Regions from separate parts of the Naumannella halotolerans genome, predicted to be linked through region 1. Evidence: predicted binding sites of a transcription regulator. Region 1 holds the regulator's gene; the other holds the start of a gene.
The links. Region 1 encodes LexA, which represses DNA repair genes until DNA is damaged. Its sites were predicted from a motif close to TCGAACANNTGTTCGA; they were not measured.

Region 1 (4,412 bases):
GCTGGTCTGGGCGGCCGGTGGTCGTACCCTCGGGCTCTTCGCCTCCCAGCGTTCTGCCGAGGCAGCCGCGGTCCATGTGCGCAAGCAGTTGCCCGATTTCAGCATCCTTTGTCAGGGCGATGCCCACCTGGGCGAGCTGACCTCACGCTTCGCCGCCGAACCGCAGACCTCGCTGTTCGGCACCTTGTCGTTGTGGCAGGGGATCGACGTGCCCGGGGACACCTGCCAACTGGTGATCATCGAGAAGCTGCCGTTCCCGCGGCCGGACGACCCGCTGATGCAGGCGCGGCAGCAGGCGGTTTCGGAGAACGGTGGGAACGGGTTCATGAGTGTCGCCGCCACCCAAGCCGCTCTGCTGCTGGCCCAGGGTGCGGGCCGGTTGATCCGACGGGTGAGCGATCGCGGAGTGGTGGCGGTGTTGGACCCGCGGTTGGTGACCGCCAGGTACGGGTCGTTCCTGCGGTCGTCGATGCCGCCGATGTGGTCGACCAGGGACCGGGAGACGGTGATCAACGCGCTGCGTCGGCTGGCTGCGGCATCGGAGCAGGCTGCCTGAGTCTCCCGGCTGGAGTATCCCTGCGGGGGCGTCCCCGAGCGCCGGGAAAGCCGCCTCAATCCGGCCGCTGTCGCTCGGCTGACCGTAGCCGGCGCAACATCCGGGCATCGGCGAAGCCGACCTGCCGGGCGGCACTGTCGATGGAGACTCCTCGGGCGATCAGGCTCTGGGCATGTTCCAGCCTCAGCGTCTGTTGGTAACGCAGTGGGGTGGTGCCGGTGGCAGCCACGAACGCCCGGGTCAGCGTTCGCTCGCTGGTCGCTTCGGCACTGGCCAGAATCCGCAGGGGCAGTGTTCGGTCCAATTCGTACTCGATCCGATCCTGTACGCGGTGCACGAGATCATCCATGTGGTTGCGATGGATCAGCAGCGGGCTCAGTTGTGGGTCTCGGCCATTCCGCCGGGTGTAGACCACCATGTCGCGCGCGGCTGCTGCGGCGACCGACGGGCCATGAGCAACAGCGACCAGGTGGAGCGCAAGATCGATTCCACTGGCAATGCCGGCAGAGGTGATCACCCGATCATCGACGGTGAAGAGCACGTCGCGTACTACCTCTGCCGATGGATGGGTCCGTGCGAGCTCATCCTGCAGCTCGTGGTGGGTGGTGCATCGACGGTGATCGAGAAGTCCCGCCTGTCCGAGATCGAAGGCGCCGGAGCAAACACTGGCTATGGTCCCACCTGATCGGTGGTGCTCCCGAAGTCTGACCAACGCCTCGGCTGAAAGGGCAGCGGGGTTGGTGGTTCTGGCCGCCGTGGCTCGACCCGGAACGATGATCAGGTCCGCGGCACCCAAGGGCGGCCATTCATCGGTGGCCGCAAGATCGACTCCCTGGTCGGATCTGACCGTCGGGGAGCTGGCGACGTGCACCACCCGGTAGTCCGCACCGGCAGCGTTGGCCGACTGGAAGACCTGGGCCGGCCCGGCTAGATCAAGCAACACGAGCCCGGGCGTCAGGACGAACACGACTGTGATGGTCGCTGGCGCTCCCTTCAGGAGCTGGTCAGTCACCGTGCTCCAGTCGCAACAGGTCCTCGGTGTTCAGTACCTCGGCAAATCCTCGTTGCTGCAGGATTGCACCGGTCCTTCGGATCAGTTCCGTTCGGCCCACGATGCCGTACCGGTCGTCGACCAAATCGGAGGTGGTCGTTGCATCGAGGACGAAGGTGACTTCAAACCCGAGGTCGGAAGCCAACCTGGCCGTCGTTTCACAGCACTGTTCGGTCCGGACACCGGTGATCACCAATCGGCGGATTCCCCGTTGAACCAGCAACTGTTGTAGGCACGTTGTGGTGAACGAGTTGACCGAGGTCTTGGTCACCTGAGGCTCAGCGGAAGCCGGCCCGAGTTCGGTCACGACCTGGACGAACCCGCGGGCCGGGTCGAAGACCGTTCCCGAGTTCGGTTCGGAGTGGGTGATCCACACGATCAGGTCAGCGCGGACACGCGCCCAGTCCACCACTCTGGAGATGTTCGCCAAGGTCTCCTCCGGGCACATGGCCCTCCATTCGGATCTCCTCTGGCGAAACGACTCCTGAACGTCGATGACCAGTAGGGCAGTGTCTGTGCGATGGTTCACCCGTCCATCATCGGTCGCCCACGCCCACCCTGCCAGTCACCCCCAAGTCACGATGCGGAACGATCCGGTCATCAGGACGGAGGGGGTAAACGACTGACTGTCCGCTCGGAGACCACCTGGTTGCCGGTACGGACCCTCGGCACACGCCGCAGTAGACGCTGCGGACGGTCCGGCTCAGACCCGGCGCAGCACGGCGACGACCTTGCCGAGGATCGAGGCATGGGTGCCGTCGATCGGCTCGTAGGCCGGATTGTGCGGCATCAGCCAGACCTTGCCGTCACGGCGTTTGAAGGTCTTCACCGTGGCCTCGTCGTCGAGCAGTGCGGCCACGATGTCGCCGTTGACCGCATCGGGCTGCTGGCGGACGGCGACGAAGTCCCCGTCACAGATCGCCGCATCGATCATCGAGTCACCGGAGACCTGCAGCAGGAACAGGGTTCCCTCGCCGACCAGTTGACGGGGCAGTGGGAACACGTCCTCGACGCGTTCCTCGGCCAGGATCGGCCCGCCGGCCGCGATCCGGCCGACGATCGGTACCGAGACCGGCTCCGGCATCGCGTCAGCGATCCCGGTCACGTCCAGTTCCTCGGCATCGGTGCCGGGCAGCAGCACCTCGAGCGCCCGGGGACGGTTCGGGTCCCGCCGCAGGAAGCCCTTGTTCTCCAGCACCTTCAGCTGATGCGCCACCGACGAGGATGAGGCCAGGCCGACTGCCTGTCCCATCTCCCGGATGCTCGGCGGGTATCCGCGTCGGGTGACCGACTCCTGGACGACCTCGAGAATCTTCCGCTGCCGCGGGGTGAGGCCGTCGGCGTCGAGCTGCCCGTCCGGATCGGTGCCGAGTTGGTCGGCGATCGCTGCCGAGGTCGGTCGTCCCGCGCGCCGGGAGGTGGAGCCTGCCATGTCCCGAAGGCTAGGACACCTGAAGCCGGATTCAAACAACTGTTCGAGCGTGTCGAGGAGATTGCCTCAGATCGTCGACCTCCCGGGGCGGTGGACGAGCTGGCCGAGGAGCAGCCCGATCTGCAGCAGAACCGGATCCCGGGTCGGCAACGGTGTGTGGACGGTGTCACCCTCGGGTCCCTCCATGACGGGTCGCGGCCCGCGGGGAGCCGGCGCCGACCGCCACCATCAGGGCCGGTGACACCGGGGGTCTGGAACGAGTGTCAGAGCTCGGTGTTTGAGTGTGCTCGTGCTCGACCGAGAGGTCGGACAGAAGACATGTTTCGAACATTTGTGCGAAATGTCCTTGCTCTTGTCGGCGGGGACGGCTAGAAATGTATCGAACAGATGTTCGAGTCCGGTCGGGTGATTGGAATCAACCGCACGGACCACTTCCCACGGAGGTCATCATGGCAGCCAGCATTCTCGAGATTCCGTCGTCCGACGTGCTCCTCACCCGTCCCCGTCGGACTGCTCCCGACCTTCGGGTGGTCGAACTCGCTGACCGGGTGCAGGGAGGGGAGTTCAACCAGCTGATGCGCATTCCGCTGGCCGACCTGATGCGCGGCAATCCGTGCCCCGAGGCATCGCTGCCCAGTTCGGATCGGCGGGACGTCACGGCTGCCGGTACGTCCAAGGGTGTGTCGACAGCTGTTGCCGAGCAGACGGTCGGTGGGCCGTCGGTGCGGACCGCCGTCTCACCGTCCGCCCCGGTGACGCCGCGTCCGGTACGTCGGCGCCGCCGGTCCGGGCCGCATGCGCGACCGGTCGTCCGGGCACCGAAGGTGTCGGCGCGCGGCTGCACGGTCGGTCCGTCCGTTGCTGCCGTCAGCAGCAGCGGATGGCAGTTGACCGTCCGTGGACAGGTGCTGGTGATGGGTCTGATCGGGTTGATCGTCCTGGTCGCGATGGTCTGCATCGGGATGACCATCGGGGAGATCCTCACCTCTCCGGCCTACCTGCGCTGAGCCGCGGTGGGTCCTCGTCCTGCGGTCGGCTGCGGTCTGCCGCGCGCGAGGCCACGAGGCTAATGGATGCTGGATGCGCGTCCCACCACGTCGGCCGTGGGCGAGCGGCGCGACTGCCCATGCCGATGACTCGCCGACAACGAGGAGTCCGCATGGTAGTGAGGAGTCCGCGTGGCGGTGAAGAGTCAGTGCGCGCCGAGAGAGGGACGCCGCCGCAGTGAATGAGCGCCAGCGAGGCCGCGACCCATTGGTCACGGCCTCGCTCGTTTCGGTACTTGCTGCCGAATCAGGTCACCGGTCGAACCGGGCACCCTCGGGCTTCGAGTTCAGCGCCCAGAGGATGATCAGGACGATCGGCCCGAGGCC
Region 2 (4,412 bases), 350 kb from region 1:
CTGCACGGCCTCGACCTCGAACGCAGCTACGCCTATGCCGACTCCCACGCCGACGAGCCGATGCTGACCGCGGTCGGCCGGCCGGTGGCGGTCAGTCCCGACCTCGGTCTGTTGCGGGCCGCCGATGCCCAGGGATGGCCGGTGGTCGAATGGAACCGGGCCAAGCCGGGGCAGGAGCCGGCCGAGGTCCGCGACCTGACAGCCGGGACATCGTCGCGCGGTGACGACCCGAGCATCTCGGTCTGGCGCTGAACCGGCGCGGCGGGAATCGGCGGTCCTGCGGCTTCCCGCCGTCGGTCCGGGTCATGGTTGGTCTCCCCGGGTAACCTGATCGCGCACCCTCAATGGGTACGACCGAAGGGGGAGAGGATCAACGGTGATCCCTGAACTGACCGACACGGCACTGGACTGGCGCCCATTGCGGGCCTCCGATCTGGAGCCTCTGGCCGAGTTGATCGAAGCCGCCGAGCATCTCGACGACACCGCCGAACGCCACGATCTCGGCCAACTCCGCCGGACCTTCGTCGAGTCCGCGACCGATCCCGCCGAGCATGCGGTGGTCGGCTGGGAGGGTGACTCGGCGATCGTCTACGGCTGGAACCATCCGCGGTTCGAGAACGGCCGGGCACGGGTCGCCCTGGCCGGGGTGGTGCATCCGGGCTGGCGCTACGACAAGCTGGGGCGGGCGATCTTCGCCTGGCAGTTGTCGCGGGCCCATGCCTGGTACTACTCCGAAGGGCGTGACGCCGGGCTCAGCCTGGAGGCCTACAGCGACGATCATCTGGGCAGCCGCCGCAGACTCTACGAACGCAACGGCTTCACCCCGACCCGCTGGCTCAGTGATCTGCACCGGGACCTGACCGAGTTGGACCGGCTCCCCGATGCGGTGCCGCCGCCGGTGACCCTCGTACCGTTCCGCACCGAACTGAGCGAACAGGTACGCCTGGTGCACCATGCGGCGTTCGCCCACCAATGGGGCGCCGGCCCGATCCCGCCGGAGGAGTGGGAGCGTTCGCTGCGCCGCGAGGCCGCCCGGCCCGAGTGGTCCTGGGTCGCCCTGGCCGGCCCGCAGGTGGTGGGTTATGCGTTGAACTCCCTGGCCCCCGGTGGTGGCCGCGACGGTTATGCCGAGGGGTGGACCGACCGGATCGGCGTCCATCCGGACTGGCGGGGCAGCGGTATCGCCCGGGCCCTGTTGCGGCGCAGCCTGGATTCCTTCGCCGAGGCGGGTCTGGACGGAGCGGGACTCGGCGCCGACAGCACCGAGCAGCGGCTGACGCTGTACGAATCGCTGGGTTATCGGCCCAGTGACACCGTCATCCAGTACGGCCGCGACGCCGTCTCGCCGCGCCGTGCACGGCATACGGGCAGCTGACTATAGGATGGTGGGGCTATGAGTGGACATTCCAAATGGGCGACGACCAAGCACAAGAAGGCGGCCATCGACGCCAAGCGCGGCAAGCTCTTCGCCAAGCTGATCAAGAACGTCGAGGTCGCGGCACGGCTCGGTGGGCCCGACCCGGCCGGCAACCCGACGCTGTACGACGCCATCCAGAAGGCGAAGAAGTCCAGCGTGCCGAACGACAACATCGACCGCGCGGTGAAGCGCGGCGGTGGTCTGGACGGCGGCGGTGCGGACTACGAGACGATCATGTACGAGGCCTACGGCCCGGCCGGTATCGCGCTGCTGATCGAGTGCCTGACCGACAACCGGAACCGTTCGGCCTCGGATGTGAAGGTCGCGGTCACCCGCAACGGCGGCACCATGGCCGATGTCGGCTCGACCTCGCGGATCTTCCAGCGCAAGGGTGTGGTGGTGCTGGAGAAGAAGCAGGGGGAGAAGACGCTCACCGAGGACGATCTGCTGGAGGCCACCTTGGAGGCCGGCCCGGAGGAGGTGAACGACCTGGGTGAGGTGTTCGAGATCATCTCCGGCCCGAACGAACTGGTCGAGGTACGCAAGGCGATCCAGGCCGCCGGTTACGACTACGAGTCGGCCGAGGTGGGGTTCGTACCCGACTACACCCAGGACGTCGACGCCGAGGGTGCCGCGAAGCTGGAGAAGATCGTCGACGCGTTGGAGGATTCCGACGACGTGCAGAACGTGTTCACCAATGCCGATGTACCGGATGAGGAACTGGCCGACGCCTGATCCCGAACGGACCTCGACGACGGCCGGATGAGCGATCATCCGGCCGTTGCTGCGCCCGGACAATCCCGATCGAGGCCATGGGGGCCAGGAGTCGCAGTCAGATGTCGCTGACGGCGTGGCTTCCGGCCATCGCGTGGCCGGATCGCTAACATCCGAACGTGTGTTCTAACAGGAGCCGGGACTGATGCGGGTGCTGGGGATCGATCCCGGTCTGACCCGCTGCGGGCTCGGCGTGGTCGAGGGCGGCCTCGGCCGGCCGCCGCGGCTGGTGGCGGTCGGTGTCGCCCGTACCGCCGCCGAACTACCCCCGGCCCGCCGGCTGGTGCAGATCGAGGCGGCACTGGAGGAATGGATCATCGAGTACCGCCCGGAGAAGGTCGCCGTGGAGCGGGTGTTCGCCCAGCACAATGTGCAGACCGTCGTCGGGACCGCGCAGGCCGCCGGGGTGGCGATGCTGGTGGCGGCACGCAAGGGCCTGCCGGTGGAGCTGCACACCCCGAGTGAGGTGAAGGCGGCGATCACCGGTTCCGGCCGGGCGGACAAGAAGCAGGTGGGGCAGATGGTGACCCGGATCCTGCAGCTCGACGCAGCCCCGAAGCCGGCCGATGCCGCCGATGCGCTGGCACTGGCGATCTGCCACATCTGGCGTGGCGGGGCAGCCAGTCGCTATGCCGAAGCTGCTGCTGCAGGTCCCGGCACCAACGGTTACGCCCAGGCCGTGGCCGAGGCCCGGCGGCGGCAGAACCCGTTGAGCAGAACCGATCGAGGAGTCCAGTGATAGCCCAGGTACGGGGAACCGTCGTCACCGTCGGCATGACCAGCGCCGTGATCGACGTCAACGGCTTCGGGATGGCGGTCCTGGTCACCCCGGCCACCGCCAGCGGGCTGCGGATCGGCACCGAGGTCACCCTGGCCACCTCCCTGGTGGTCCGAGAGGATTCGATGACCCTCTACGGATTCGCCGACGCCGCCGGGCGGGACCTCTTCGAGCTGCTGATCACCGCCAACGGCGTCGGCCCGAAACTGGCCCAGGCCGCTCTGGCCGTGCACGGACCGGACGACCTCCGGTTGGCCATCGCCGAAGCCGATCTCGCAGCATTGACCAAGGTGCCGGGGATCGGCAGGAAGGGGGCGGAGAAGATCTCCCTCGAACTGCGGGACAAGGTCGGGCCGCCGATCCGTACCGGACAATCGGTCGCATCCGAACCCGTCGACACCTGGCGCGACCAGGTGATGCTCGGGCTGCAGGGCCTCGGCTGGTCGGCGAAGGACGCCGAAGCCGCCTGCGACCGGGTCGCCGAGGACGCCACCGGCACCGAGTCGGTGGCCGAGCTGATGCGCGCGGCACTGCAGACCCTGGCACGCAAGTGAGTCGAAGGGCCCCCGGTCCGGTGTCGCCGCAGCTGTTCGGCAGCTTTCGCAGCTTCCGGCCCGGTGAGGGTGCAGGTGCTGCGGAACGGATCCGGGAGGGGTACGCGCCCCGCGCAGCAGATGCCGGGCCGTCGCAGGGTTCTTTGTCACAATGGCACGGTGTCTTCGGTGGGTGATTCCAACAGCGATCCCGATGCCGTCCGGCGGGATCCGGTGAATGCCGCCGACCCGATGGTCGATGCCCACGCCCAGCCCGACGAGGCAGCCGCCGAGGCGGCTCTGCGACCGCACACGCTGGCGGAGTTCCGCGGGCAGCCGCGGGTGGCAGAACAGCTCGGGTTGGTCCTCGCCGCGGCCAGGAACCGGGCCCACGTACCCGATCACGTGTTGCTGTCCGGGCCACCCGGACTGGGCAAGACCACCCTGGCCGGGATCATCGCCAACGAACTCGGGGTGCCGCTGCGGATCTCCTCGGGCCCGGCGATCCAGCACGCCGGTGACCTGGCGGCGATCCTGTCCGGCCTGGCCGAGGGGGAGGTCTTCTTCCTCGACGAGATCCACCGGATGTCGCGGGCCGCGGAGGAGATGCTCTACCTGGCGATGGAGGACTTCCGGGTGGACGTGATCGTCGGCAAGGGGCCGGGGGCGACCGCCATCCCGTTGCAGATCCCGCGTTTCACCATGGTCGGTGCGACCACTCGCGCCGGGCTGCTGCCCGGTCCGTTGCGGGACCGCTTCGGTTTCACCGCGCAGCTGGACTTCTACGCACCCGAGGCGCTGACCGAGATCGTCGTCACCTCCGCCCGCCGCCTGGGTGTCGGTCTGGATCCTGATGCGGCCGCCGAGATCGCCGGACGTTCCCGGGGCACCCCCCGGATCGCCAACCGGC

Region 2: a site for LexA is predicted at 2,305-2,320, ahead of ruvC (crossover junction endodeoxyribonuclease RuvC). Genes of this name have one in related genera too.

The regions. Positions count from the first base shown of each region.
Region 1 is NZ_SOAW01000001.1:856,469-860,880, forward strand. Features, by position in the region: gene CLV29_RS04010 (ATP-dependent DNA helicase) at 1-556, shown strand, start outside; gene CLV29_RS16670 (helix-turn-helix domain-containing protein) at 612-893, opposite strand; partial or broken gene CLV29_RS16675 (DJ-1/PfpI family protein) at 1,080-1,568, opposite strand; gene CLV29_RS04020 (cysteine hydrolase family protein) at 1,561-2,136, opposite strand; gene lexA (transcriptional repressor LexA) at 2,311-3,039, opposite strand; gene CLV29_RS04030 (hypothetical protein) at 3,489-4,046, shown strand; gene CLV29_RS16680 (DUF805 domain-containing protein) at 4,338-4,412, opposite strand, start outside.
Region 2 is NZ_SOAW01000001.1:1,209,840-1,214,251, reverse strand. Features, by position in the region: gene CLV29_RS05655 (HAD-IB family phosphatase) at 1-252, shown strand, start outside; gene CLV29_RS05650 (GNAT family N-acetyltransferase) at 377-1,375, shown strand; gene CLV29_RS05645 (YebC/PmpR family DNA-binding transcriptional regulator) at 1,394-2,152, shown strand; gene ruvC (crossover junction endodeoxyribonuclease RuvC) at 2,346-2,930, shown strand; gene ruvA (Holliday junction branch migration protein RuvA) at 2,927-3,523, shown strand; gene ruvB (Holliday junction branch migration DNA helicase RuvB) at 3,755-4,412, shown strand, end outside.